3 regions of the Kandleria sp. genome follow, and region 3 is predicted to be linked to each of the others. Evidence: predicted binding sites of a transcription regulator. Region 3 holds the regulator's gene; each other region holds the start of a gene.
What was found. Region 3 encodes HrcA, which represses chaperone genes, less so after heat shock. Its sites were predicted from a motif close to TTTTAGCACTNNNNNNNNNNNAGTGCTAAAA; they were not measured.
Positions count from the first base shown of each region.

Region 1: a site for HrcA is predicted at 8,596-8,626, ahead of J6L95_RS10660 (ATP-dependent Clp protease ATP-binding subunit). Genes of this name have one in related genera too.
Region 2: a site for HrcA is predicted at 8,560-8,590, ahead of lon (endopeptidase La). Genes of this name have one in related genera too.

Region 1 is NZ_JAGBIX010000097.1:47,104-57,762, forward strand. Features, by position in the region: gene J6L95_RS10625 (chloride channel protein) at 804-2,093, shown strand; T-box leader at 2,131-2,328, shown strand; gene tyrS (tyrosine--tRNA ligase) at 2,367-3,593, shown strand; gene truB (tRNA pseudouridine(55) synthase TruB) at 3,660-4,499, shown strand; gene ribF (riboflavin biosynthesis protein RibF) at 4,499-5,416, shown strand; gene rpsO (30S ribosomal protein S15) at 5,506-5,772, shown strand; gene pnp (polyribonucleotide nucleotidyltransferase) at 5,881-8,022, shown strand; gene J6L95_RS10655 (Maf family protein) at 8,015-8,557, shown strand; gene J6L95_RS10660 (ATP-dependent Clp protease ATP-binding subunit) at 8,685-10,659, shown strand, end outside.
Region 2 is NZ_JAGBIX010000058.1:10,638-21,296, forward strand. Features, by position in the region: gene J6L95_RS06190 (V-type ATP synthase subunit I) at 1-1,066, shown strand, start outside; gene J6L95_RS06195 (ATP synthase subunit C) at 1,081-1,506, shown strand; gene J6L95_RS06200 (V-type ATP synthase subunit F) at 1,517-1,825, shown strand; gene J6L95_RS06205 (V-type ATP synthase subunit E) at 1,836-2,426, shown strand; gene J6L95_RS06210 (V-type ATP synthase subunit A) at 2,447-4,201, shown strand; gene J6L95_RS06215 (V-type ATP synthase subunit B) at 4,213-5,652, shown strand; gene J6L95_RS06220 (V-type ATP synthase subunit D) at 5,645-6,268, shown strand; gene lon (endopeptidase La) at 6,265-8,538, opposite strand; gene J6L95_RS06230 (TetR/AcrR family transcriptional regulator) at 8,723-9,253, shown strand; gene J6L95_RS06235 (GNAT family N-acetyltransferase) at 9,262-9,720, shown strand; gene J6L95_RS06240 (HRDC domain-containing protein) at 9,866-10,659, opposite strand, start outside.
Region 3 is NZ_JAGBIX010000052.1:5,404-16,062, forward strand. Features, by position in the region: gene dnaK (molecular chaperone DnaK) at 1-370, opposite strand, end outside; gene grpE (nucleotide exchange factor GrpE) at 386-928, opposite strand; gene hrcA (heat-inducible transcriptional repressor HrcA) at 933-1,973, opposite strand; gene hemW (radical SAM family heme chaperone HemW) at 2,090-3,178, opposite strand; gene J6L95_RS05565 (L-serine ammonia-lyase, iron-sulfur-dependent, subunit alpha) at 3,168-4,379, opposite strand; gene holA (DNA polymerase III subunit delta) at 4,384-5,343, opposite strand; gene J6L95_RS05575 (ComEC/Rec2 family competence protein) at 5,395-7,242, opposite strand; gene J6L95_RS05580 (ComEA family DNA-binding protein) at 7,362-7,784, opposite strand; gene ruvB (Holliday junction branch migration DNA helicase RuvB) at 7,854-8,852, opposite strand; gene ruvA (Holliday junction branch migration protein RuvA) at 8,869-9,438, opposite strand; gene obgE (GTPase ObgE) at 9,512-10,659, opposite strand, start outside.

The DNA.
Region 1 (10,659 bases), on a different contig from region 3:
GATGCTTTTTACTATTATATTATTGATTGTTCTTGCTTTAGCTATTTATGGATTAATTACAATTATTAAAAAAATAACTGAAAATAAATAAAATACTAAAATTTTCAAAATATTGGTTTAAGTGAAGGAGGAATAAAGATGAATTTTCTTGTATTGTTTATTATTCTTACTTTAGCTGTTTATGGGTTAATTACAATTATTCAAAAAATAATTAATAAATAAAGTGAAAGACAAATTTTGGCACAGTTCCAAATGACGCTGTATTCTGAATGATGGGGTATGCCTTTTCCACGGAAGTGGAAAGATAAAATCAAAATTATCGGTTTGGACTGATATCGGTGATGATATCAGTCCTTTTCTCGTTTATCCATTCTCTACTTGACTCTTACGAGCTCCAACATGGTTCGTTCTTCACCTTAGTAGCAACTTCTCTCCACGTATGTATAAATGGATGTGCTATCTGAATTCACTCTTTTCTTTGCGGAGCTGCTCAATGATCTCTGCAGGTCTGTATTCTTTTCTGAATTCCTCAATAAATATGAATTTGTCCGTCGTATTGTCGTAGGACGAGTGATGAATCAAACTTTCGTTGGAGAGAGTTATCACTATTTCTTTCTTGAGGATCGGTATGATACATACTTTTCCCGCAGGTTAAAAAAGAACGTGACTGAAAAACAATTTCAGAGTCCCACTGAAAGTAACAGAAAGTATATTTCCCGTAGTTTGGAAGATTATCCAAATTTCTTTGTCTTCTTTTTTTGTTTTATTAGTGATAATATATGTCCTGGAAAAGAGGAAATGTTATGTATGAAGAAATATGTAATTTAATAAAAAGAATCATCTGGTACATAAAATCAGGTGCTGAATGGATTTTGATTGGACTGTTTGTAGGATGTATATGTGGTATTGTTGGTACAGCTTTTGCATTAGGTATCAATTATGCGACATCATATCGTATGAATCACGGGTTTATTCTTTATTTCCTGCCTTTGGCAGGGCCGGTGATTGTCTGGATCTATCATCGTTTAGATGTAGCGGGAAGAGGTACGAATGATATTATTGCGGCCGCAAGAGAAGGAAACTTCCTTCCTGTCTTGCTAATTCCTGCTATTTTCGTGAGTACAATCATTACCCATCTGTTTGGCGGATCGGCTGGACGAGAGGGAGCTGCTTTACAGATTGGTGGAGATATTGGCAATACTATTGGAAAATGTTTTAAGCTGGAGAAAAGAAAGGTGGGCATGATTACACGTGTAGGTATGTCTTCGTTCTTTGCAGCACTGTTTGGTACACCGGTGGCAGCGACAGCTTTTGGGACTATGGTTATCAATGTCGGAGAGATTCCTTATTTAACAATCTTTCCTGCCTTGATTGCTTCTCTTGTCTCTTCTTCAATCTCTTATCATTGTGGTGTAGCACCAGTGAGATTCAATGTGGGAGTTCCTTCACTTGATTCCATCATGATCATTAAGATTGCGATCTTGGCGATGCTTTGTGCAATAGTTTCAGTATTATTTGTTAAGAGCTTATCTTTCTTTAATTATTTAATGAGAAAATATCTAAAGAATGCTTATGTCAGAGCACTGGTAGGTGGATGTATCATTGTCTTGCTTTCTTTATTGTTAAATACAAGAGACTATAATGGGGCAGGAATGGATGTCATCAGCAAGGCGCTTCTTAAAGGAGAAGCTTCCCCTGTTGCATTCATCTGGAAAATCTTATTTACAGCCATCACACTTGAAGCGGGATATAAAGGTGGAGAAGTTGTTCCTACTTTCTTTATCGGCGCAACATTTGGATGTTTTGCCTCTACATTATTACAGATTCCACCACAGTTTGGGGCAGCCATTGGAATGATCGGTGTCTTTGGGGCGGCAACCAATTCCTTCCTATCACCACTTTTCTTATCGGTAGAAGTATTTAGTGGTACAGGCATTATCTTCTTTGCGTTAGCTTGTATCATCTGTTATATCTATTCAGGATATTCGGGATTATATTCTTCACAGATGATTGTTTTTTCAAAGGTGACAAGTGAACAGGTAGATGCGAAGACCAATCTATATCACACGGGAGATTGGTATAAATATCAATAAATCTATTTGACAACAGCTTTTTTGTGCTATAAGATAAATGCAAGCGATGAAAAAGACAAGTAGTCATATTGAATGAACAAGAGAGCTTATGGGTGGTGCAAATAAGCCAGGAGATATGATGAATACACTTTGGAGCAGCTAAGTGCAAAGCTTAGACGGAGAGAGACTTCGTTATCAACTAAGAGAGTGTACAGATGTACAAATAAAGGTGGTACCGCGAGAATTCGTCCTTTAGGAGGAATTCTCTTTTTATTTATATACAGGAGGAACAACATGGGTATTTATGAAGAGTTAGTGTGGAGAGGCTTAATCAAGGATGTTTCTTCTCCAGAACTTAAAGACAAATTAAACAATGGCGGATTAACATTCTATATTGGAACTGATCCAACTGGAGATAGTCTTCATATTGGTCATTTCTCATCATTCTTGATTAGTAAGAGACTTAAGGATGCAGGACATCATCCTATTCTTCTTGTTGGAGGAGGAACTGGATTAATTGGTGATCCTAAGCCAACTGCTGAAAGACCAATGATCACTTATGAACAGGTAGAACATAACTTCAACTGTCTAAAAAAACAGGCTGAAGATATCTTTGGCTTCGAAGTTGTTAACAACTATGACTGGTACAAAGATATGAACTTCATTGATTTCTTAAGAGATTATGGTAAATATTTCAATGTCAGCTACATGTTAAATAAAGATATCATCAAAAGACGTCTAGATGAAGGAATCACATATGCAGAATTCTCATATATGATCTTACAGGCTATGGACTTCTACGTATTACATAAAGAAAGAGGCGTAGATATGCAGGTTGCAGGACAGGATCAGTGGGGTAATATCACTGCTGGTATTGAACTTGCAAGAAAGAAAGATGGTAGTGAATTATTAGGATTCACTATGCCATTATTGACTAAGAGTGATGGTACTAAATTCGGTAAGTCTGAAGGAAAAGCAATCTGGCTTGATCGTGAAAAGACTTCACCATATGAAATGTATCAGTTCTTTATTAACAGTGAAGATGAAAAGGTTATTGATTACCTTAAATTCTTAACATTCTTATCAAAAGAAGAAATTGAAGCATTAGAAGAAAGTCATAAGAAAGAACCACATAAAAGAGAAGCGCATAAAGCACTTGCTAAAGAAGTTATCACTTTCCTTCATGGAGAAGAAGCCTATGAAGAAGCCGTTGCTATTTCACAGATGCTATTTAGCGGACAAATTAAAGATTTAACTTATGATCAGGTAAAAGAATGCTTCAATGGTGTACCAACAGTAGAAGTAGATGAAGACTTAATGATCTTAAATGCCTTAGTAAAAGTGGGAGCTGCTTCATCAAACAGAGAAGCACGTCAGTTTGTAAAAGGTGGATCAGTGATGGTCAATGGAGAAAAAGTCACTGATGAAAAATTTGTAGTAGCGAAAGCTAACGCTTATGGCGAAAAAGCAACAGTTATCCGTAGAGGAAAGAAAAAATATTTCGTTATTAATCACAAGTAAGAAACCTTAGGGTTTCTTTCTTTTGTTTAATGAAAGATTATGATAGAATGACACCGGTGATAAAAAATGGAAAATGGAATTCTACTTATTAATAAAGAAGCAGGCATGACAAGCCACGATGTTGTTAATCGGGTAAGAAAAATCATGCATACAAAAAAAGTCGGTCATGCGGGTACATTGGATCCAGATGCAACAGGTGTACTGGTTCTTTGTATCAATAAAGCTACAAAAGCCTTGCAGTTTTTAACTGCTGATGAGAAGGAATATATTGCGACAATGAGTTTAGGAACTTCAACTACAACTTATGATGCAAGCGGTGATGTCACTAGTGAAAAAGAGTTTACAGGATATCATCATCTAGAAGAAGTACTTTCTTCTTTTATCGGTAAACAAAAGCAGGTCCCACCAATGTATTCTGCTATTAAGGTCAATGGGAAGAAGCTTTATGAATATGCAAGAGAAGGCAAGAAGATTGAAGTTGAACCGCGTGATATAGACATCAAGGAAATTGAACTTCTTAAAGAAGAAGGACATGAAATTACCTTCCGTGTCAAATGTTCAAAAGGAACTTATATTCGTTCTCTTTGTGTCGATCTTGCTAAAGCATTGGGTTATCCTGGACATATGAAAAAGCTGATCCGTACACAATCAGGTGCTTTTAGAATTGATGATTGTATCACGCTGTCAGAGTTAGAACAGGGAGAATACAAGATCATCTCATTAGAAGAGGCATTCTCTTCTTTTGATAAGATAGTCGTAGAAGATGATAGTATTGTCACAACTGGAAAAAAGATTAAGAGCGATATTGATCATCAGGTTGCCGTCTATTCAAAAAGCGGTGCCCTTTTAGCAATCTATGGTCCAGATGGAAAAGGAAATCTTAAAAGCATGAGAGGTCTTTTTTAATGAATGTCATATATCTTGATAAAGAGTATCTTACTGATGAACATTATGCACTGGCATTAGGTTTTTTTGATGGCTTGCATCAAGGTCATCTTGCTTTAGTTGATGAAGTGAAAAAGATTGCGGATGAGAAACACTTAAAAAGTGCAATCATGACTTTTGATCGTCATCCTTTATCATTATTAAAGAATGAAAAATGTCAGTCATTGATTTCCTCTAATGATCGTATTGAACTATTAGCAGATATGGGGATTGATACATTGTTTGTGATTCGCTTTACAATGGATGTAGCGAAGCTTTCACCACAGGCTTTTATTGATCAGTATCTTAAACATGTGGATCATCTTGTCGTAGGATTTGATTTTCATTTTGGACATAAGAACAAGGGAGATGTTTCATCATTATCCCACCAGCATTTTGAAGTCTCAGTTATTGCACCGATCATGTATGATGAGAAGAGAAAAGTATCTTCTACGCTTATTAAAGAACTGCTTACAAGTGGGAATGTCGAAGAAGCGAATCGTCTTTTGACAAGACCGTTTTCAATCAGGGGAGAAGTAGTACATGGCAAGAAGAGAGGAAGAACGATAGGCTATCCTACGGCCAATGTTGATTTTGATAGTTATTATGTAATAAGAAGAGGTGTCTATGGCGTAAGAGTTAAACTCAATGATCGCGTTTATTACGGAATGGGCAATGTGGGAATCAATCCTACTTTCAATGAACTTTCTAATGATCTATTGGAAGTGCATATCTTTGATTTAGATGAAGATCTTTATGGTAAAACAATTAAGGTTGAATTTATAAAATTTATAAGAGATGAAAAGACTTTTTCTAATATTGAAGAACTCAAGCTTCAGCTTAAAAAGGATGAAGAACAAATTAAAAAAACATTGACAATAACGAAATATTCTATATAATTACAAGTGCGGCTATTGCTAGGATTCACGCACCTCCAAGCGCGGTTCTTGGAAATAGCTAAGTAATAATTATTAAGGAGGACATATTCATGTTAACTAAAGAAGAAAGAACTGCAATTATCAAAGAATACGGAAGAAAAGAAGGAGATACTGGTTCAGCAGAAGTACAGATCGCTTTATTGACTGCAGATATCAATAAATTAAACGGTCACTTCAAACAGCATCCAAAGGATAAACACGGTAACCGTGGTTTATTAAAGAAAATCGGACGTAGAAGAGATATGTTAAAATATCTTAAAGGTGAAGACCTTGATAGATATACAACATTAGTTGACAAGTTAGGTTTAAGAAGATAATTATTAAAATAGGAACATTGGAGATCCAATGTTCCTATTTTTCTAATAAATGTAAATTAATTTTGTGGAAATCCATCACCATGGGGTGAGGATAGTAGAGGTGAGAAAATGGCGAAACAAGTATTTAGTACAGAATTTCATGGAAAAACGCTTACTGTTGAAGTAGGTGAATTAGCAAAACAGGCTAATGGAAGCTGTCTTGTCAGATACGATGATACAGTAGTCCTTTCTACAGCTTGTGCAGGTAATACACCTAAAGATGTAGACTTTTTCCCATTAACTGTAACTTATGAAGAAAAAATGTATTCTGTCGGAAAAATTCCTGGCGGATTCTTAAAAAGAGAAGGTAGACCAAGTGAACATGGTACATTAACAGCACGTATGATTGATAGACCAATCAGACCATTGTTCGCTGATGGGTTTAGAAATGAAGTACAGGTTGTCAATACTGTTATGTCAGTAGATCCTAATGCGAGCCCAGAAATGGCAGCTATGCTTGGTGCATCTATTGCATTATCAGTGTCTGATATTCCTTTTAATGGTCCAATCGCTGGTGTTAATGTGGGCTTAATTGATGGTGAATACACAATCAATGCTGGTCCTGAATTAATGGAAAAGAGCGAATTGAACCTTGAAGTTGCTGGTACAAAATTTGCGATTAACATGGTAGAAGCAGATTCTAAGGAAGTTTCTGAAGAAACAATGTTAAATGCGATTTTATTTGGTCATGAAGAAATTAAGAAATTAATTGCTTTTGAAGAAGAAATCGTTGCAGCATGCGGTAAAGAAAAGATGGAAATTCCTCTATTCACATTGGATGAAACAATTGTTCATGATGTAACAGAAATTGCCAATGATCGTATGAAAGCAGCTATCTCTATTCCAGGTAAGCTTGAAAGATATGGCGCAATTGATGCATTAAAAGAAGAAGTTGTTGCTTCTTATGAAGAAAAAGAATATGCGGATATCGCAGAACATGATAGTACAATCAAGCAGGTAAAGATGGTCTTAGATGATCTTGAAAAAGAAGAAGTAAGACGTTTAATTACTGAAGATAAAGTTAGACCAGATGGTCGTAAGCTTGATGAAATCAGACCTTTAAATGCACAGGTTGATTTATTGCCAAGAGTACATGGTTCCGCATTGTTTACTCGTGGTGAAACACAGGTTATGTCAGTTGTGACATTAGGTGCATTAAGTGAAATCCAGAAGATCGATGGTCTTGGAAATGAAACAGAAAAAAGATGGATGCATCATTACAACTTCCCACCTTATTCAGTAGGTGAAACAGGAAGAATGGGGGCACCAGGACGTCGTGAAATCGGTCATGGTTACTTAGGAGAAAGAGCATTACGTCAGGTTATGCCTTCTGAAGAAGAATTCCCATATACAATCAGAGCGGTTGCAGAAGTATTGGAATCTAATGGTTCATCATCTCAGGCTTCAATCTGTGCCTCTACTATGGCATTGATGGCTGCTGGTGTACCAATCAAGAGCCCAGTTGCTGGTATCGCTATGGGACTTGTCACTAAGGGTGACAACTATACAATCTTAACTGATATCCAGGGTATGGAAGATCATTTAGGTGATATGGACTTTAAGGTTGCTGGTACATCAAAAGGTATCTGTGCTTTACAGATGGATATCAAGATCGATGGTATCACTAAAGAAATCTTAGAAGAAGCATTAGCTCAGGCTAAGAAGGCAAGAGCTGAAATCATGGATGTTATCTTGGAAGCTATTCCTGCACCAAGAGATCATTTATCTCCATATGCTCCAAAATATGCAACTATGCGTATTGAAGTTGACCAGATCAAAGATGTTATCGGTAAAGGTGGAGAAACAATCAATGATATCATTGAAAAATGTGATGATGTCAAGATTGATATCGATGATGAAGGTTTAGTAACAATCTATCATTATAGCCAGGAAGCTATCGATAAGGCTGTCAAGATGATTGAAGATATCACTAGAAAAGCTAATGTTGGTGAAATCTATGATGGTAAGGCAGTCAGAGTAGAAGACAAATATGCCTTCATTGAATTATTCCCAGGAACAAACGGTTTCTTACATGTAAAAGATGTTGCATGGGATCGTACTGAAAAAGTATCTGATGTTATCAAGTTAGGTGACATTGTAAAAGTTAAGGTTACAAAGATCACTGACAAGGGTGTCAATGTTTCAAAGAAAGCCTTAATGCCTCGTCCAGTTAAAAAAGAAGAAAAGAAAGAAGAAGCAGCTGATGAGTAAGATTATTCTTGCGAGCAGCTCTCCTAGAAGAAAAGAACTTTTAAAAAGAGAAGGCATCGACTTTATGGTCGATGCCTCTTGCATAGATGAGGTTCTAGATGAGAGTCTGCCACTAAAAAGCAGACTGATGAAATTATCTTATGATAAAGGTGAACCTATTCATAAGAAATATCCTAAAGACATCGTGATCAGTGCGGATACGACAGTCTTTCATAATGATGAGATTATCGGTAAAGCAAGTGATAAAGAGGAAGCGAGAAGAATCTTATTATCATTATCAAATGATAAGCAGATTGTCTTTACTTCAGTTACAATCTTTAAGGAAGATATGATTATTTCCTTTATTGATGAAACAGCGGTGTATTTTAAAGATATTCAAGATGAAATTGATGACTATCTTTCCCATGATGAATGGAAAGGCAAAGCAGGTGCTTATGCGATTCAAGGAGAAGCATCAAAGTTTGTGGATCATATCGAAGGGGACATTGATACTGTCATTGGTCTACCGGTAAAACGTATTATCAAAGAACTCTAAAAATGCAGATGGAACATCTGTATTTTTTTCACTCTTATTTTTAGCACTTCTATATTGACAGTGCTAAAAATAATGTTATACTGTATTTAGCACAAAGAGATATAGAGTGCTAAAAGGAGTGATAGATATGAATGAAAAAATGACAGAAGCAGTAAGAACTGCCATCAGCAATGCTGCTAACATGGCGATGAATCTTTCTCAGCAGGTCATCGATGTACCGCATGTTTTATATAGTGCATTGCAGGATAGTTCGGGTATTTTCTATCGTGTATTGACGAAGCTTAATAAACCTGTAGATCAGGTTATGGACGAACTTAATAATCGTATTAATATGAAGCCTTCTGTTAATCACGTTAGTGAAAATGATCTGCGTATGAGCTATGATCTTAATAATCTTTTTGGAGAAGCAAATAAGATCATGTCATCTTATGGTGATGAATATTTAAGTATTGAACATATCATTCTGGCACTTTTCCATACAAATTCAACTGATATTAAATCATTGATTCAGAAGTTTGGTTTAAATGAAAAAGAAGTTGAAAAGGTCATCAAGGAAATGAGAGGTGGACAGAAGGTAGATTCACCTAATCCGGAAAATAACTATGAAGTATTAGAGAAATATGGTAGAGATCTTATCAAGGATGTAAGAGAAGGTAAGCTTGATCCAGTTATTGGTCGAGATGAAGAAATCAGACGTGTTATTCAGATTCTTTCTCGTAAAACAAAGAACAACCCAATTCTTATTGGTGAACCTGGGGTTGGTAAGACTGCCATTGTAGAAGGTTTGGCATGGCGTATCTTCAAGAATGATGTTCCTGAAACATTAGCAGGAAAAACATTGTTTGAACTTGATTTAGGTTCACTTGTAGCTGGTGCAAAGTACCGTGGTGAATTTGAGGAACGTTTAAAAGCTGTTCTTAAGGAAATTAAGAAGGCAGAAGGAAATATTATCCTCTTTATTGATGAAATTCATCAGCTTGTCGGAGCTGGTAAAACAGATGGGGCAATGGATGCGGCTAACTTGTTAAAGCCAATGCTTGCTCGTGGTGAACTACATTGTATTGGTGCCACAACATTGGATGAATATCGTCAGTATATTGAAAAAGATGCAGCCTTGGAACGTCGTTTCCAGAATGTCATGGTTCATGAACCTGATTTAGATGATACTATCGCAATATTGCGTGGTTTAAAGGAACCATTTGAATCTCATCATGGGGTACAAATTACCGATAATGCGATTATTGCGGCTGCTCATCTAAGTGATCGTTATATCACTGATCGTTATCTTCCAGATAAGGCGATTGATTTAATTGATGAAGCATGTGCTTCTATTCGAATGGATATTGATTCTTTACCAGAAGAACTTGATTCCATTACAAGAGATAAGAATCGTCTAGAAATGGAACGTATTTCTATTGAAAAAGAAGATCAGAATGATGATACAAGACATCGTTTAGCTGAAATTAAAGAGAAGATAGCGTCTCTTGATGAAAAGATCAAAGGCTTGACTGATAAATGGAAAGTAGAGAAATCAGGTCTTGATCGTATTAAAGAGTTAAAGAGTCAAAAACAAAGACTTGAAACAGAGATGTCTCAGGCAGAGACACAAGGTTATCTAGAAGAAGCTTCACGTATTAAATATGAAAAGCTTCCTGCTATTGAAAAGGAAATTGCCTCTTTACAGAAAAAAGAAAATGATGATGCTTTACTACAAGAAAAAGTAACAGTAGATACTGTCTCAGAAGTTATTGCAAGATGGACAAATATTCCTGTTTCTAAATTGATGGCTTCTGAAAAAGAAAAGCTTCTTCATCTTGAAGATGTCTTAAGACAGCGTGTCATTGGACAGGATGAAGCAATCTCTAAGGTTACTGATGCAATCTTAAGAAGCAGAGCTGGTATCAATGATGAAGCAAGACCAATTGGTTCATTCCTATTCCTTGGTCCTACTGGTGTAGGTAAGACTGAAATTGCAAAAGCGTTGGCTGAACAGCTCTTTGATTCAGAGAAGAATATCATTCGTATTGATATGAGTGAGTACATGGAGAAATACAGCGTGTCACGTTTATTAGGTGCGCCACCAGGATATGTTGGATATGAAG
Region 2 (10,659 bases), on a different contig from region 3:
CTGTGAAAAGAAAGTGGCTAAACTGCTTACTAGTGAGTTAGCAGGCTATGAGAAAGTCACTGTAAACATTAAGCCAGCGATGGGAGATTCTCGTTTAACACCACCAACATTGCTTAAGAACAATTGGTTCTCTAAGCCATTCAGATTGTTCGTGGAGATGTACGGGGTACCTTCCTATACTGACTTTGATCCAACAAACTTTGTCGCAATCACTTATACATTGCTATTTGGTATTATGTTTGGTGATGTCGGACAAGGTCTTGTACTTGCCATTGTCGGTTTCTTGTTTGCTAAGCTTAAAGGCATTAAGCTTGGTGAAGTCGGAATGCGCATTGGCTTATCTTCCATTATCTTCGGGTTCTTCTTTGGTTCAGTATTTGGTAATGAAGAAGTACTGACATTCATGCCACACTTTGTACCGATGGAATCAAAGAATACAATGCCGCTTCTTGAAGCTGCCATTGGTATCGGGGTTGTATTGATTATCATTTCCATGATGTTCAACACATACTTGAACTTGAAGAAAAAACATTGGGGAGAATTCTTCTTCTCACAAAATGGTGTTAGTGGATTAAGTTTCTATATATCCATTATCATCTTGGCATTAAATAGTCTTATGGGATTACATCTTCCATTAGGTTTACCATTTATACTCATCTTTACAATTCTTCCAATCTTGCTTATTTTCTTGAAAGAACCTCTTTCAAGAAAGATTGAAGGATTCAAGATGTTCCCAGAAGGATTTGGAAGCTTCTTTACGGAAGGCTTCTTCGAATTATTTGATATTGTATTAACATTCATTACGAATACAATGTCATTCTTGCGTGTAGGTGGGTTCGTCTTATCACATGCAGGTATGATGCTTGTTGTCTATACATTAGCCAACAAGATGGGTGGACCTGGATATTGGATTACCTTAGTTATCGGAAATATCTTCGTTATGGTACTTGAAGGTATGATTGTAGGTATTCAGGTATTACGATTAGAATTTTATGAAATGTTCTCTCGTTACTATGAAGGTAATGGGATTCCATTTACTAGCATAAAAGATATATTAAAGAAATAAGGAGAAATTGAATTATGTTAACATTTATCTTACCAGCAATCGTCGTTATTGCACTTACTTTACCACTTATCGCAGTATTTAACGGAAAGGTGAACGCTGCTAGCGCTAAAAAACGTTTAGCTTTACACGTAGCCGGATTCTTTGGTGCATGTGCATTCGTATTATTAGCTTCTGCTGCTAACTCACCAATCTTCGCCGCTGGTGCTAACCAGATCACTGGTACATTAGCTCAGGGTCTTGGATTTATCTCTGCTGCATTAGCAACTGGTATGTCAGCATTAGGTGCTGGTATTGCCGTAGCTGCTGCTGCACCTGCTGCTATTGGTGCTTTCTCTGAAAACTCAGAAAACTTTGGTAGAGCATTGATCTTCGTTGCCTTAGGTGAAGGTGTTGCCATCTATGGTCTATTAATCTCTATCTTAATTATCAACGCATTATAGGAGTTCAGAGATGAAGTTCTATTTGATCAGTGATAACATCGATACATTGACAGCTATGAGATTAGTGGGTATCGAAGGAGAAGTTGTACATGAACGTCATGAATTTCTTTCTCTTCTTGAAGAAAAGAAGAAACAGAAAGATATTGCAGTTATCCTTGTGACAACCAAACTGATTGAATTAGCACCGGATGTTATTTCTGAAATTAAATTAAAACAGCCAGAACCTCTGATTACAGAAATTCCTGATAGACATGGTCACTCTAAGATTGGTGAAGCTATCGATGGATATGTATCAGAAGCCATTGGCGTAAAACTATAGGAGAGAGATTATGCAGGATACAGAGATTTTTCTTTCTATGAAGAAAGAAATTGAAGCAGAGTCTCAGAAAGAAATTGATGCGATCATGGCTGAAGTAAAAGCCATGGAAGATGAAGCTATGGTTTCTATGCAGAAAGAAGCAAAGAAAGATGCTGATCTACGCTTAAAACAGGAACTTGATGATATTCAGTCACAAGCTTCACAGGAAATTTCTGAAACTCATACACAAAGAACAAAGGCACTTATCGCTAAAAGAGATGAGTATGTAAAAACAATCTTCGATGCCGCAAGAGAAAAGCTTGTTGCTTTTACGACAACACCAGAATATGGTGAATATCTTTCTCGTAAAGCTAAGGCGGCTAGCGAAGAAGATATGTCTGAACCAGTTCTTATGATCAGAAGTGAAGATCTTCATTATGTAGATATGATCAAAGAGAACTATGGTAAAGATCTTCAAGTTGAAGAAACATCAGACATTACAATTGGTGGATTTATTCTAAAAGATCAGGTTACATCAGTTGTAGTAGATGAAACATTAGAATTTGCATTGGAAAATCAGAGAGGCTGGTTCGCAGCTCATTCTGGTTTAATGATTAAATAGTGTGGAAAGGGGAAAGAGATATGAATAATCAGGATGTTATTTATTCAATCAATGGACCCGTTGTAACAGTTAAGAACTCAGATACATTCTCTATGCAGGAAATGGTTTATGTCGGTCATGCAAGACTGATGTCTGAAGTTATCTCTATTTCAAAAGAAAAGACTGTCATCCAGGTTTATGAGTCCACTACTGGACTTAGACCTGGTGAACCAGTATATCCTACTGGACAGCCTATCTCAGTTACACTTGGGCCTGGTATTTTAAGAAATATCTTCGATGGGGTAGAAAGACCTCTTGAAGAAATTGCGAAAGAAAGTGGCGCATTTATTCCTACAGGAAGCCACGTAGAACCTTTGGACACACAGAAATTATGGGATGTTACACTTTGTGTAAAAGAAGGAGATCAAGTAGAAGGTGGAGATGTCTATGCGACAGTTCCAGAAACTGATCTTATCACTCATAAATGTATGGTACCTCCATATGTGAAGGGGACTATCAAGGAAGTAAAAGAAAACGGTCAGTATCGTATCAATGATACTGTTGTCGTTTTAACATTAGAAGATGGTACTGATCTTAACTTGACATTATGCCAGAAATGGGCAATCAAGCAGCCAAGACCAGTAAAGAAGAGATTACCAATCTCTATGCCTTTAGTAACAGGACAGCGTGTTATTGATACATTGTTCCCAATTGCTAAAGGGGGAACAGCAGCTATCCCAGGTGGATTTGGTACTGGTAAAACAATGACACAGCACCAGCTAGCTAAATGGTGTGATGCGGACATCATCGTCTATGTAGGATGTGGTGAACGTGGAAACGAAATGACTCAGGTTCTTGAAGAATTTAGAGAATTGATTGACCCTAAGTCAAATAAGCCATTAGTAGATCGTACTGTTCTTATTGCCAATACATCAAACATGCCAGTTGCCGCTCGTGAAGCATCTATCTATACAGGTGTAACACTTGCAGAATACTATCGTGATATGGGATACCATGTTGCGATCATGGCAGACTCTACTTCTCGTTGGGCAGAAGCATTACGAGAAATCTCAGGTCGTCTTGAAGAAATGCCAGCTGAAGAAGGATTCCCAGCTTATCTTCCTTCAAGATTATCACAGTTCTATGAAAGAGCTGGATACATGGAAAACCTTAATGATACAAAAGGTTCCGTATCAATCATCGGTGCCGTATCACCACAGGGTTCTGACTTCTCTGAACCAGTTACACAGAATACAAAACGTTTCGTACGTACATTCTGGGCATTGGATAAAGCGTTAGCTTATGCTAGACATTACTTTGCGATCAACTGGAATCAGTCATACTCAGAATATATTCCTGATCTTGAAAGATGGTATAGCAAAAATGTTGGATCTAAGTTCATGCAGGACCGTCAGGCGCTTTCTTCAATCTTAGCTGAAGAAAACAAGCTTCAGGAAATCGTTCAGTTAATGGGTAGCGATGTCTTACCTGACGATCAGAAATTGACAATGGAAATTGCCAGAGTTGTCCGTGTAGGATACCTTCAGCAGAATGCTTTCCATAAAGATGATACTTATGTACCACTTGAAAAACAGTTAAAGATGATGGAAGTCATCGTTTATTTATACAAAAAATGCCAGGAAGTTGTCATGGATGGTAAACCTATTCGTCAGCTTATTGAAACAGGCATTTTCGATGATGTTGTTAAAATCAAATATGATGTTCCAAACGATCATCTAGAATTATTTGATGACTACTATAAAAAGATTGATGCAGTTTGTGCATCTATTGACTAGGAGGAAGTTATATGGCACTACAGTATGTTGGATTAAGTGAAATTAACGGACCATTAGTCGTATTAGATCACGTAAAGAATGCATCATACGATGAAATGGTAGAATTCGTTTTACAGGACGGATCAAAAAGACAGGGTCGTGTTGTTCAGATTGAAGGAGACAAGGCTGTCATCCAGATTTTTGAAGGAACAAACTCATTATCATTAAAGAATACAAAAACAAGATTGTTAGGTAAACCTATGGAATTATCTCTTTCAAAAGAAATGCTTGGAAGAGTATTCAATGGGGCAGGTAAGCCAATTGATGGTCTTGGAGATATTTATGCAGAAAAGAGTGCAGATATCAATGGTCAGCCATTGAATCCAGTTTCTCGTACATATCCTCAGAACTATATCAACACTGGTATTTCATCTATTGACTGCTTAACAACACTTATCAGAGGACAGAAACTGCCAATCTTCTCAGGTTCAGGTCTTCCTCATAACCAGTTAGCTGTACAGATCGTTAAGAATGCTCAGGTCGCTGAAGAAGGACAAGAATTTGCGGTTGTCTTTGCGGCAATGGGTGTTACAAACGATGTCGCTAACTACTTCAGAAGATCATTTGAAGAAGCTGGTGTTATGGACCATGTTGTTATGTTCTTAAACTTATCAAATGATCCAATCATTGAAAGAACATTAGCACCACGTTGTGCATTAACAGCAGCTGAATACTTAGCATTTGAACATGATATGCATGTTCTAGTTATCTATACAGATATCACTTCATATTGTGAAGCATTACGTGAATATTCTTCAAGTAAGGGTGAAATCCCAGGACGTAAAGGTTATCCAGGATACCTTTACTCAGATCTTGCTTCATTATATGAAAGAGCTGGTATTGCTAAAGGAGCAAAAGGATCTGTTACACAGATTCCAATCTTAACAATGCCTAACAATGATATTACTCATCCAGTACCAGATTTAACTGGATATATCACTGAAGGACAGATTACTCTTGATCCAGAATTATCTTCAATGGGAATCTTCCCACCAGTTAATGTATTACCATCATTATCACGATTAATGAAAGATGGTATCGGTGAAGGATTTACAAGAGCGGATCATCAGGATGTCGCTAACCAGCTATTTGCGGCTTATGCCCATGTACAGGATGTTAAAGCCTTAACATCAGTTATCGGTGAAGATGAATTATCTGCAGCTGATAAAAAGTTCATGACATTTGGTCGTCTTTTTGAACAGCATTTCCTTAACCAAGGGGACGAAAACAGATCAATTGAAGAGACACTTAACTTAGGATGGATGCTCTTGTCCGTATTGCCAAGAACTTCATTGGATCGTCTCGATAACAAGCTTCTTGATCAGTTCTATGATCACGAAAAAGCTGTTGAATACTTCGGCTTACAAGAAAGCAATGTCATCAAGGAATTAAAGGACGCTGTCAATGGCTAAGCAAGTATTCCCTACTAAGGCAAACCTTATTGCGACTAAGAGTTCGCTTGCCTTAGCGAAACTTGGTTATGATCTGCTTGATAAAAAAAGAAACGTACTCATCAAGGAGATGATGACTCTCCTTGATGATGTAAAAGAAATCCGTGATAAAATCACAGATTCCTATGCGAAAGCATATGAAGCATTAAAAGATGCCAACGTTTCTGTAGGGATCATCAGTGACTTAACTGAAAATATTCCTGTAGACGATGGCCTTCATGTAAAATATCGTTCTGTCATGGGAGTAGAACTTCCTCGTATCGAATACGAAGAAACACCATTGCGTGTCGGATACGGTTTCGAAACCGCCAACTCCCGTGTTGACTACGCTTATCTCTGCTTCTCAGAAGTCAAGAAATTGACGGTCAAGCTTGCTGAAATAGAGAACTCTGTCTATCGATTAGCGAATGCAATCAGACAGACACAAAAGCGTGCTAACGCTCTAAAGAATATCTCAATTCCTCAGTTTGAAAAGACTGTCAAGTTCATCTCCGATGCGCTTGAAGAAAAGGAAAGAGAAGAATTTACAAGACAGAAAGTTATTAAAAGTCAAAAAGAAAAGAAAGAAGCTCATTAACGAGCTTCTTTTTTTATGCCTGTCTTTTCAAGTACTTCATCTACATGAGAAACAGGAATGATTGTTAACTTATCTTTAATTTCATCAGCGACATCATCAAGATCATCTTTATTCTCATTAGGAATAAACACTGTCTTCACTCCAGCACGCTGAGCTGCCATCAGTTTCTCATTTAATCCACCGATAGGCATGATTGTCTCTCTTAAAGAGACTTCGCCTGTCATCGCAAATTCAGGGGATACAGGATGACCAGTAATTAAAGAGGCCAACGCAGTTGTTAAAGTAATACCAGCACTTGGTCCATCTTTAGGAGTCGCACCAGCAGGAACGTGGATGTGGAGATCATGATCTTTGAAGACATCGGAAAGATCTGGGAATTTTGATTTTACGATTGAAAGGGCAATCTGAGCAGATTCTTTCATGACATCACCTAATTGACCAGTAATGATAATCTTACCGCTACCTTTGGTGAGCGCGGTCTCAATAAATAATATATCACCACCAGCCTGTGTCCAGGCCAGACCTGTCACAATACCGGGCTGTTTTATTTCATGAACATGTTCATGACTGATAGGGTGCATATCAAGATATTCTCTTAGCTGGTCTTTAGAAATGGTGATATCACCATTTCCTTCAACGATGTTGATGGCTGCTTCACGGCATAATGTATCAATACGTTTCTTTAGACCACGTACGCCTGCTTCCATTGTATAGTCGTTGATAATAGTTGAAAGCGTCTCATCATCGATTGTGAGATGATCGTCAAGACCCATGGTCTTGATCGCTTTTGGTAAAAGGTGACGCTTTGCGATCTGTAGTTTTTCAATTGGTGTATAGCCATTGAATTGAATAACTTCCATACGGTTAAGAAGAGGTTCAGGAATGGTATCAAGAGAGTTGGCAGTACAGATGAAGAAGACATCACTTAAGTCATAAGGAACATTCATATAGTGATCGGTGAATGAGAAGTTCTGTTCTGGATCAAGAACTTCAAGCAATGCGGAGGCAGGATCTCCGTTGTAGCTTTGAGAGAGCTTATCTACTTCATCAAGTACCATTACTGGGTTCGACGCATGCGATTTGTGAATTGCATCCATGATACGACCAGGCATAGCACCAATGTAAGTTCTACGATGTCCGCGAATATCCGCTTCATCTCTGACACCACCAAGTGCTACACGGACATATTCACGTCCTAGGGCATGAGCGATAGATTGTCCGATGCTTGTCTTACCAGTACCAGGAGCTCCTACAAATAATAAGATAGAACCTGATTGTTTTTTATTAAGACTCATAACCGCAATCTGCTGGAGAATACGTTTTTTGACTTTCTTTAATCCGTAGTGTTCTTGATCAAGAATCTCTTTTGCGTTTTTAAGATCAATAGAAGAATCTGATTTTTCCCAAGGAAGATCAGTCAAGAAGTCTACATAATTGAACAGCTGGCCATATTCAGGTGAATTCTGACCTTCCTGTTTCATACGGCTAATTGCTTTAGTCGCTTCTGTTCTTGCTTCTTCATTCATCTTAGAATCTTGTAGCTTTAATTCAAGCTTTCTTGTCTCACTGACATTTTCAGGATGAAGTTCATCCAATTCTTTTTGAAGAAAATCTATCTGTTTCTTGATGGCCTGTTCACGATAAACCTTCTGGTTTTCATCTTCCTGCGCATTTTTCGCTTCAGAAGTAACACGATACATTTCTAGATTTTCATAGATGACTTTTTCATAAAGGGCAATTCTTTCTTTTTTAGAATCCGTCTTTACAAATTCATATTTCATCTCTGGTTCAATATCCATCCAGCCAGCACCAGTCGCAATGACTTCTTCAATTGTACGTAAACGTACAATCCAAGAACGGTAGATATTGCCGCCTTCAAAATACTGTAATGAGTTAAGTAAGGCATTCTTGATTGTATTGACGTGTTCTTTATATTCATCATCAGAAAGATCTTCAATATCAGGACGTTCTGTGGCTTCAATGGTAATGCGATGATCAGTCACAGTCGCGTTCTTGATATTCATACGGTCCCTTGTCTTGATAGAGACAAAGCCGCTCTGTCCTTCATCTAGGACTTCACCTTGTACCCCGATGGATGCAAAGCTATCATCAGTTAAGGCATTGTAAGGTGTATCATCTTTCATGAATACGAAGAGAACTTCTGCTCCTGATTTAGGATCAACACCGGTCATGCGCTTGTAATAATCAATGTTGAAGTATAAAGTTGTAAAAGGTATGACAACCGTATCATACACGGGAATGATTAACATAGTCTATTCCTCCTTAGCACTATTTAGCACTCTATATATAGTAGTGCTAATCATATGTGAAATAAATAGGTTCATAGGAACCTTGTTACTTTGACAGTTGTCAAAGATTAATTAAATGATACATTGAAAATTGACAACTGTCAACTTTGATGAGTATAATTTTTTTGATAGGATGGTGTAAAACGTGTATAAAGGCAAAAATAAGACCGCATTGATGTCTCAGAAATGTATTAAGGAAGCCTTCTTCGCATTACTTAAAGAAAAGAACTTTCAGGATATTACAATCTCTGATTTATGCAAGAAAGCGGATATATCAAGACAGACATTTTATTCACTCTTTAAGAATAAAGAGAATATTCTTATTTATGAATTAAAACAGAATTATCCTTTTGCGATGTGTCAATACAATGAAGATGTCACTTTACAAAAGCTATGCACATCATTTAGCAGTTATCTTAATGAAAACTACTGCTTTATTAAGCTGCTTATTGATAATGATTATGGTCAGCTTCTTTATCAGATGTTCTATCAGTCCCTATTGCATTGTCATTGCGATATGAGAGATGAAGCAGCTATCAAGGATGAATATTTTGCCTCATTTATGGCAGGAGGCATGTTAAGCATCACGAAAACCTATGTCACAAAAGAAAAAAGAGAACAGTCCTTTATTGAAAAAATCACTTATGAATTATTTTCAGGAACGTTCTTTAAATAGGAGGAAATATGATTAGAAGAGCAGAAGAAAGAGATATTCCTAGATTGCTTGAACTATTAAAACAGGTCAATCAGGTACACTTTGAATTAAGACCAGATTTATTTAAGCAGGAAACAAAGTATAATGCGAATGATCTTGAAAGATTATTAAAAAACGAAGATCATGTGATTTTCGTCTATGATGATGAGGGCGTACAAGGCTACCTCTTCTCAGAAATCAGAGATTATACTAAAAATCAATTATTGCAGCCCATCAAGACTCTTTATATTGATGATTTATGTGTTGATGAACAATCTCGTGGAAATCATGTTGGTAAAAAGCTATTAGAACATGCTAAAGAGTATGCTAAAGAAAACCACTTCCATAACATCACTCTACATGTATGGGAAGGCAATGACTCAGCCTATGAATTCTATAAAAGAAATGGCATGAAAGAACAGAGTCGTACAATGGAAATGATTTTATAAAAAAATGAGCAGTTCCCACTGCTCATTTTCCGTATAGCTATTATTATTGTGCTATACTGCCTTCTTCCATCTTGGTGTGTATAAACACACCATCCACCTTTTCTCCTGTCCTCTTTCGAGGACAGGTGTTAATATAACACTTTTTTCAGATTTTGTAAATGTCTTTTATAAACCAATTTACAATTTTTTTCTGGGCTTCTTTATTGTATAGAACAACCTCGTAATGTTTGCCTTTTTTCCCAGTTCTTTCTTCTTTTACAAGTCCAAATTTATAGCCGGCATCAGTGATGATGATATGTCCAAATGGATCGTTGTAGTAACAGTCATACTTTTTGATTCTTCTGGTAATATCAGTCGCCTTGATAATCTTATTGGCATTATTTAATTCAGAAAGAGCCTTGGCGATTTCACTGGCAGTCTGGTAGTCTTTGTAGACAAATCGTTCCGCCTGATTTTTGGAGATAAAGAACTCTTCTGGAAAATCATTCGCAATATGATAGTAGCGTTCTTTCTGATGATTGGTAAATACGCAAATAAATTCTAGAAAGACATCCATATAGAGCTCTCTTGTATCCTTTCTTACCCCGATGATACGTATGAATTCTTCTCTTGTAAATGGAAGAAGAACAATCAGATTGGTGATAGTCTGATCATCAATAAGAGCTGAAGGTTCCATATTATTGCGTTTAGCGATTTCTTCTCTAATTAAAGATAAGCCCTGGAAGAGTTCTCTTCCTTTTTTATTAAGAAAAGAACGATAAGGTTTCTTGAATGGTTTCCCTTCATGAAAAGGTGGAGTATGGGTCTTAGTAAATTCATTGATCAATTTAAGAAAAGGTTCACCATAACGGTTATAGCCTTTTTCTCCTACACGTTCAACCATTAACATCTCTTCTTTGGTTTTAGGAAGCTTGATGATCATATCCATTAAGGAGTTGT
Region 3 (10,659 bases):
GTGCATCATTGAAGTATGCAGGAACAGTGATAACTGCTTTAGTAACTGTTTCACCTAAGTAAGATTCAGCAGTTTTCTTTAAGTTCTGAAGAATCATAGCTGAAATTTCTTCTGGTGTATAATCTTTACCATTTACATGTTCTTTATAAGAAGTACCCATATGTCTCTTGATTGAAGACACTGTTTCTGGGTTAGTGACAGCCTGTCTCTTAGCTGCTTCACCAACAATAATTTCTCCGTTCTTGAATGCAACAACTGAAGGTGTAGTTCTAGCTCCTTCTGCATTTGCAATTACTTTTGCTTCTCCGTTTTCCATTACAGAAACGCATGAATTTGTAGTACCTAAATCAATACCGATAATTTTACTCATAGTCTTATCCTCCTATTACTGACTTACTTTCACAAGTGTTGCTCTTACAACACGATCTTTTAACATATAACCTTTCTGAAGTTCTTCTACAACCATATTTGGTTCCATTCCTTCAACTTCTTCAGTCATTACTGCCTGATGGAAGTTTGGATCAAATGGTTTACCTTCAGCTTCAATGGCTTTTACACCATTCTTTTCTAGAATCATTAATAACTGATCATGGATCATCTGATATCCTTTAAGGAAGTTCTTAAGATTTTCATCTCCTGCTTCTGCAGCTAATGATCTTTCAAAGTTATCAATGACTGGCAATAACTCTTCTACAAAGGACTGCATCATGAACTTTTTCTGATTTTCAAATTCAGTGTTCATTCTCTTCTTTGTATTTTCCATATCTGCAAATACTTTATAGTATTCAGTTTTCCACTTATTTGCTTCTTCACTTAAGGCCTTGATTTCAGCCTCAGGATCAGCTTCTTTTTCTTCTGGAGTATCCACTGTTTCTTCAACAGTTTCTTCTTCCATTTCTGTCTCATTGACTTTCTTTTCTTCTGCCATAGTTTTACCTCTCATCATTTTTTCTTTGCTCATCTAAGATGAGACTTTCAATATTCTTACTAATGTACTCTACTAGTGATACAACCTTTTCATATGGCATACGCGTTGGTCCAATCACCGAGATAGAGCCCTTCGAGCGGCTTCCCGTATCAAATGATGCAGAAATGACAGACACATCATTTAAGTCATCAAATGGTGTTTCATTTCCAATTCTGATTGTTACACCTTCTTCTTGAGTCAATGGCTCAAGAAGATTCCATGTCTGTGAATTTTCAAAAGCAGTGACAAGCTTTCTTAGCTTATTGACATCATTGTACTCAGGCTGATAAAGCATGTTATCTTTTCCTGAGAAGTAGATGTTGTTTTTAGCAAACTTCATGAATGCTTCTAAGAAGGCATTGAACAATACTTCATGTTCCTTCACTTTCACATTAAGAATTGGCTTCACATCATTTTCTAATTTCTCAATAACATTGTTAATGGGAACTCCTCTTAACGTTTCATTGATGACATCAACGCAGGCGCTTAAGTCATCCATCATATTCTCATCACGCACTGGGAATGTTCTGTTTTCGACATGTCCCTTATCCGTAACAATAATCGCCGTTGCACTCTTTCTCCCTAAAGGAATAAGTGTAACATTCTGAAAACGTTCGTAGCTAGAATTAGGTCCTAGCGCCACTGTTGTTAAATGAGTCAGCTGACTTAACATTTCGCAACATTGCTGAATAATTTCATTTAGCGAGCGGTTGGTGTCCGCAAACAAGGTAGATACCTGATTCTTTACTGTTTCATCCACATCCGGCTGAAGCAGTGTTTCCACATAGAAGTGATAGCCCTTCTTGGATGGCACTCTTCCTGAAGACGTATGCGTCTTATCAAGGTAGTGCTGCTTTTCAAGAAAGTTCATTTCATTTCTGATTGTGGCACTCGAATAAGGTAATTGATACTTTGTCATAAGAAGCTTACTTCCAACTGGCTCACCTGTCGCAATGAACTCTTCTACAATATATTTAAATATCAGTAATTGTCTTGCCGTAAGCATCTTTCTCACCTCTTTAGCACTCTTCTAATTCAATTGCTAAGTTCATTATACCTGTTTTTTTAGCAGTGTCAACAATTTAGTGCTAAATATTATCTGGCATAAAAAAGACCCCTGGATTAATCCAGGAAGTCCAATAATATAGTATTTAATATCTTTAAAGATTGTTTTGTACAATGAAGATGATTATTCTCTATCACAAGATAATCCTTGTTCTTCTCAATAGCTTTGCCATAGACTTCTTCTACATGTTTATGATAGCGTTCATAGAAATCACAAAGATCCAATCCCTCAAGTAGTCTTAATGACATCATGACATGATTGAACATCGTATCTTCTTCACTTAATGTCGTATAGCTTCTTGTATCTTTCCCTTTAATATATTGAAACAGCGCTCTACTATGATCAATTAATGTGTTATCGATCTTTCCCGATGCACCACTGCCTACACCATAATAGTTTTCATAATGCCAGTATACTTTATTATGTTCTGATTCATGATCTCCTTTAGCATAATTGGAGACTTCATATTGATGATAGCCCATCTTTTCTAATTCATTGACAATAAGATCTGAATAGTAGGCATCTTCATCTTCACTTAATCCTTCATAATGCTCATTATTTAATTTTGTCCCTTCTTCTAATATTAATGAGTAGTAGGAAATATGTTGAAGAGGGAGATGGCTTGCGACTTCTAGATCATAAAGAATATCCTCTTTACTTTGTGTTGGAAGTCCATACATTAAATCGATAGAAAGATTAGTTAACCCTTTGCTGTACGCATAAAAGATAACATCTTCTACCATGTCCTTATTATGAACACGTTCAATCTTCTTAAGCAGTTCTTCATTGAAAGACTGTACACCTAAGCTTAACCTGTTGATACGATAAGCAATTATCAAATCGATTTTTTCATGAGTCAAAGACTCTGGGTTTGCTTCTATGCAATATTCGATTGTTTTTTCATCATAGAAGCTTGAAAGCATCTGAAACAATCTTTCTAATTGATGAAGCTGAAGAGCACTTGGCGTTCCGCCACCAATATAGATTGTTTTCATCTTTGTAGCAGGTAGTTCTTTTAACTCTTCTTCAAGTCGATCAAGATAGTGATCGACAAGATCTTCTCGATAAAAGACTTTCGCAAAATCACAATAGCTGCAAATACGATCACAAAAAGGAATATGAACATACAGGGAACTAGTCTGCATGTATGTTCATCTCCTTCGCTAATCCTCCAAGCGATGTTTCTTTATAAGCTACATTCAAGTCACTTCCCGTTTCCTTCATAACCCGTACAACCGCATCAAAGGAAATCTTGTTCTTTCTCACATATCCTAGCTGGCTTGCCAGCATTGCAGCATCCACCGCGCGCATCGCCGCAAAGGCATTACGTTCAATACAAGGAATCTGCACATAGCCTCCGACAGGATCGCAGGTCAAGCCTAGATTGTGTTCTAGCCCCATTTCTGCCGCATAGTCAATGAGCTCATTATTGAGTTCCATGATCCATGCCATCATTGCAGAAGCCATCGCACACGCTGTGCCCACTTCCGCCTGACAGCCACCATCTGCTCCTGATATTGTCGCATTCATCTTTACCGAATTGCCAAACAATCCACCGATTGCTAGAGCCTTCACAAGATCTTTCTTGCTCATATTAAGTTCCTTATAGGCATAATAGAGCACTGCTGGTACCACACCGCTAGCACCACATGTCGGTGCAGTAACAATTGTATCGCCATCCGCATTCTCTTCTGCAACCGCATAGGCGTAGCTTGATACAAACAGTCTTCCTCTTTGCATAGGATTGTGTGTATTGAGTGCCTGATTGTACATATCTTTAGCAACGCGTTTGATCTGTAGCTTCCCTTGCAGTACACCGCTTTTATGTAGTCCACTTTGGACACATTCAAACATTGTTTCTAATACTTTAATAAGGTAATCCTGTATATCTTCTTCATCAAATTCAATAACATAATCATAAAGAGAAATGCCTTTTTCGTCACAATATGAAAGTATTTCCTGCATATTCTTATGCGGATAGACATGCTTATGCACCTTTTCCATATCACCTTTAAAGTAGACATCTCCTCCTCCAATGGAATAGACTTCTACTTTCTTGATGCACTCTTCTCCATGATACACATGAACAATCATCCCATTGGGATGATAAGGCAAGGCATCCGCCTTAAATGAAAATGTACAAGGCTTAGGAGAAAGGGTCTTTTCAATAATATGATCAGTAAGATGTCCTTTTCCTGTCAGTGCCAATGATCCATGCAGATCCACATGAAAATGGGTAGCCTGAGGAAATTCTTCCTTGATAATCTTTGCGATAGTCTGTGGTCCCATTGTATGTGAAGAAGAAGGACCAACTCCAATCTTATATAGTTCTTTTAATGACAGCATGTTTCTATGACTCCATATTCAATAAAAATAATTCAAGACCTCGCTGTTTATCTATTAAGCCAGTCTTGATCTTAATATCCAATTCAGAAAGGGCATTGAGCTTTTCTAGAAGCTCATTGATTTCGAAACCTTCCCCATTCTTTCTGATAGGATAAATGGCTCTTGGATTTAATCCACACATACGTGCTATTTCTTTATCCTGATATCCTTTTCGAGAAAGAAGTTTTACCTGATAAAGATTACGCAATGAATTAGCGATTAACCCAATGAGTGCAATAGGTTCATGATTGGTTACCATTAAGTCTTTATAGATCATCATGGTCTTATTTAAATCATGTTTTAATATCGCATTTGTTAAAGCGAAGACATCCTCTTCTAACGGCGCTGCTACTAGCTTATTGATATCTTCTACTTTAATATCTTTAGTATAAAGACAAAGCTTATCTACCTGATGAGAGATTTCATAGAGATCTTCTCCTATTCTATTTAATAATAATGTCAAAGCTTCATCTTCAATCTTGCATCCTCTTGAACGAATAGCTTCTCTTGTAGACTTATAAAGCTGATTAAATGATACATGATCCATTTCAAAAAACTGTGCATGTTTTCTTAATGTCTTCATGACCTTCTTACGTTCATCAAAATTCCCTTCATCATGATAAATCACAAATACTGTTGTGGGGTTATCATGTGAAATGTAGTCAATGAACATCGCTACATCTTTCTCATTGACCGTCTTTTGTTTCTTGGACGTAAGAAACAATGGTTCTTTCATAATAACCATCTTATATTCTGTTAAAAAAGGTGGTGTCTTGGCATCTTCCAAGACCTGAGACATAGGTGTTTCACCCATGTAGTAGCTCATGAGATTCATCTCTTCTACTGAGCAATGATACTTCTTTTTTAATTCGTCGAGCTTCTTTTCCATCAGAAGTCTTTCTACACCATGTATTACAATGTTCATCTTTCATCACCAGGATTTATTATATCGTTTTTCTTATATGAGGACAATCCATTAGCGATAAACAAAATAGTCATTTCCATAATGTCGAATGCAGAAGTTTCCATCCTTGTCGGTTCTTAAAATCATAATGCCTCTCTCCTTTAGTCTATTGATGACCACTCTACCAGGATGTCCATAGCGATTGTGTTTCCCTACTCCAATAAAGGCAATACGGGGATGGATCATTTCAAACAGCTTTACGCCTGAAGAGTTTGGACTTCCGTGATGAGATACCTTTAATACATCAACCTTAAGCTTGCCATATTCCTGATAGAGCTCTTCTTCTTTATGTGAAGAGATATCTCCAGTAAATAAATAATGTAATTGATGATAGCGACAATACATAACTAATGAATTATCATTCTTATCTTCACTTTTACTTGTCTTTAACATGCGTATATTAAGATCACCGATCTGTCTTTCTTTTTCATAATGATCTATGACATGATAAATGGGAAAATGTTCCTTTAGACTTTTTAATGCACCATAGTGATCATAGTCATGATGGGAAACATAGACATAATCAAGATGATCAACTCCCTTGCTTTTTAAGAAAGGAATGATCGTAGAAACCGCAAGATCATAATCTTTGTTCCCACCCGTATCAATCAAGATATTCCCTTGATTGAATGGAAGAATAATATAGCTGCAGTCCCCTTGTCCCACATTGATCATTCCTACTTCCCCATAGATCTTATAGACAGAATGAATATGAGATATAAAAAGAAGTGCACATAAAAATGCTAAAAAATGTCTTTTGTGATTACGGTTTTGATGATAAAGATAAGAAAAATAAAGATAGTAGAACATAACTATAAAAAATAAGGAAGGGTGTTCATAGACTAAGGTAACAGGAAAAGCATGACAAAAATGAAGGATACTTTGAAAAACAATAATGATTGCTTTATAGAAAAGAGAAAGAAAAGGAAAAAGTATTGATAAGAGTGTTGAAATATAAAACAGTTTTACAAAGGGTTCTAATAATAGTGCCAATAAAAAAGAAAACACATTAATGGAATGATTCATCATAATCACAATGGGCAATGTAGATAAATAGATATACAAAGTACGAATAGATAATGATTGTGTCATCAGAATCACAAAGTAAATGGAATAGGAAAAAAGAAAAGATGTGGAATAAAGGATATAGGGATTATAAAGAAGATTGATGATCACCAATAAAGAAAGTACATCTAGCTTATTGAAGTACTTCTTTAATGCCCCATTACCTATCAGTGTCAGATAGGCACGATATAAGGAGATGTTGTAAGGTATAGAAAATACATAAAGACCCATGAGTACCTTAGCGACGTTTTCACTTTTCTTCTTAGATAAAAGGTAGGAAAGAATTCTTGTGAGAAAAGTAAACAATACGCTCATATGCATCCCAGAAAGGGCAAACAGATGAACGATGGATAAGCTTGTCATCTCCTTGTAGTCTTCTGAAATACCTTCGTCCTTATATCCTAATAAAAACATGCGCTGATAACTTCTTATGGTCACAGATGAAGAGAAGCTTTTTTCTAATATGTTCGCAAAAGAAAAATGATGTTTAATCGATACAATCGCATCTACACTTGCTTTTCCTACGATCTTTTGAGATTTAAGATAAAGTCGCTCATCAAAGCCATGATCATTATCTGGAGAACGAATAGCAAGAGGATGTATGCGAGCAATGATTTCATCATTATAGGTGAGCTTATGATCACAGTAAAGTTTTACTTTCCCATAATCACTTTTAAGAAGATAATATTTCCCTCGACAATCCACAATTCGCCCTTTTATATAATGTGGCAGATAGATCTTATTTTCTGGTCTTAACATTATAAATGACAAGATGACAACCACTATTATAGACATGCATGAGGTTTTCTTATAGAAGAAATAAAGATAAGGAATCAGGAAGATCAAGAAGACCCATGAATCTTTTACAAGTATGACAAGAACAAGAAAGAGAGCATAATAAAAGAGATGATATCTTATAAACATATATAATCACGGTAGTTCAAAAATCGCTTTTCTCCAATGCCAGGAACATTCATTAAATCCTCAATCCAATTAAAGCGATTCTTTTTACGATAATCAATAATTCTTTGAGCCATCTTCTCTCCTACTCCTGAAAGTTTCTTAAAGTCTTCTTTGGTTCCATGATTCAAGGAAATAAGACCATTTCTTTTATAAGGCAGATAGATTGTCTGTTCTGCCGTTACACTGCGTTCTAATGGCAATGTATCAATGTTGGCATTCTTCTTGATTCCTACTTCCTTGATCACATCCTTCATTGTCATTCCTTCCTTAATCGCAAAGTCCCCTGTCTTTTTAAATGCTCCTTCTAAGGTAATATAGAGAGCCTTTTCTTGAGTCTGATCCATTTTAGCAGGCTGTCTATAGGAATAGATCATTGATACAATACCCAAGAGAATGAAGGCAATAAATTTTAATTTCTTCATAAATATAAAAAAAGATTTTGATTATTCATCAAAATCTCTTGGTATATGAAAGTGATCATAGGCAGCCTGCGTTGCGATTCTTCCACGATGTGTTCTTTTTATTAGACCTTTTTGTAAAAGATATGGTTCATAAACATCTTCCAATGTGACAGATTCTTCCCCGATACTTGCCGCTAAGGCTTCAAGACCAACCGGTCCTCCCTGGAATCGATTGATGATACCTAACAGGTAACGGCGATCGACGTCATCCAATCCAAGCTGGTCAACTTTTAAACGATTGAGGGCTTCTTTGGTTCTGTCTTGGGTAATGATGTCATCTCCAAAATACTGAGCAAAATCTCTGACACGTCTAAATAGCCTATTGGCAATACGTGGTGTCCCTCTCGATCGCTTAGCTAACTCGACTTTTGCTTCTTCATCCATGTTCATTCCATAGACACCGCTTGTTCTTGAAATGATCTGTGTCAGTTCATCTTGACTATAATAATCGAGCTTTGCGACGATCCCGAAACGGTCTCTTAACGGTGCGGAGATGTCTCCCGCCCTCGTTGTCGCACCTACTAATGTGAATGGTGGAAGATCAATACGTACTGAACGGGTTGTATTTTCTTTTCCGATAACAACATCTACACAATAGTCTTCCATTGCCGGATAAAGAATTTCTTCTACAACCTTATTTAATCGATGAATCTCATCGATAAACAATACATCACCAGGATTTAATGATGTAAGAATAGCGACAAGATCACCTGTCTTCTCAATAGCTGGAGCTGTTGTAATTTTAATATGCGACCCCATCTCATTGGCAATGATCATCGCCATTGTCGTTTTACCTAGTCCTGGAGGGCCGTAGAGAAGGACATGATCAAGTGATTCATCTCTAAGCTTAGCCGCCCCTACAAAGACTCTTAAATTATCTTTTAGATCTGTCTGTCCAACATATTCATCAAAAGAAATCGGTCTTAGACTACTTTCTTCATCTTCAATATGTTCATCAATATCATATACATCACGATCCATAATGCCTTTCCTTTCTTTATTTAGTCATTAAAGCTAATGCTTTCTTCACAAAGCCATTGGTATCAAGATTTTCATTTCTGATTGTCTTCATGACTTTTTCTACATCTTTCTGTTTATATCCTAATGCAACTAGCACTTCAATTGCTTCTTCATATTCTTTCGCATCTCCACTTAATGCTTCAATACGTTCAACACCATCGAACTTGCCTTTTAGATCAAGAATAATCTGCTGTGCTGCTTTTGGTCCAATGCCTGGGAAACTCTTAAGGAACTTGGCATCACTGTTTTCAATAGCCTGAATAATATCATTAACATTGCCAGTTGCCAATATAGCCACTGCACTCTTTGGTCCAATTCCTTTTACTTTAATAAGCTTTAAAAAGAGTTCCTTCTGCTCACTTGTTTCAAATCCATAAAGGCGCATATCATTTTCAGTAATACTTTGAAAAATATGAACTGTCGCTTCTTTATTTCTTGTGAAAGCATAAGGATTAGGTACATAGACAAGATAACCTATCCCATTATTATCAATAACAATATGATCACTCGCAAGTGCGACAATCAATCCTTTAATATAGCTATACATACGTATCCTCCTAGACTTCCTGTCTATTCTATCATAAATGGATACAAAAAAGTATGATGAATAATCATCATACTTAATTATAGAAATCAAATTCAAAGTCCATGATACGAATTGTATCGCCATCTTGAGCACCTGAAATACGTAATGCTTCATCGACACCAAGATTTCTCATCTGTCTAGCGAAACGCTTGAATCCATCATCTGTGTAAAGTGAAGCCATCTGTACAAGTTTTTCCACTTTTTCACCAGTGACAATCCATAAACCGTTTCCTCTATTATGGATTTCAAATGGAGGTGTATCCATTTCTTCGAATGTGTAAAGAACACTATCTTCCTCTTCTTCCATAACAGATTCAGGAGCAGTTGCCAACGTATCTGCAATAGCATATAAGATCTGATCTAAACCTTCATGAATAGGTGCAATCATTGGATAGATTTTTACATCTTCTCCTACTTTTTCCTGGAAACGACGTAAGTTTTCTTCTGATTCATCCAAGTCCATCTTATTAGCTACGATGATCTGTGGACGATTCATTAATCCATAATTGTATTCTTCTAGTTCCTTATTGATCTGAACATAATCTTCATATGGATCTCTGCCTTCGCTACCGCTCATATCGATGATATGAACAATAACACGACATCTTTCAATATGTCTTAAGAACTGATGTCCAAGACCACGTCCCTGAGATGCACCTTCAATAAGACCAGGAAGATCCGCCATAACAAATGAACGGCCATCCTTTACCTGAACAACACCTAAATTAGGGACAATAGTAGTGAAATGATAATCTGCAATCTTAGGTTTTGCCTTAGTAACAACTGAAAGGAATGTAGATTTACCAACACTAGGGAATCCTACTAATCCAACATCAGCCAATAGCTTAAGTTCGACCTTAAGATTCATCTTTTCCCCAGGTTCACCACGTTCACAGATTGTTGGAGCAGGGTTTCTAGAAGATGCAAATCTTGCATTACCTCTACCACCACGACCACCTCTACAGATTGTCGCATGCTGTCCATCTTCCACTAAGTCAGCTAATAGCTGATCAGTATCTGCATTATAAATAACAGTCCCTACAGGAACCTTGATAATAAGATCGGCTGCATCAGCACCATACATCTTTTTAGCCATACCGTTCTGTCCAGCACGAGCTTTATATTCTCTTTGATATCTTAAATCTAATAATGTTGTGAGGGAATGAGTTGCATGAAAAACAA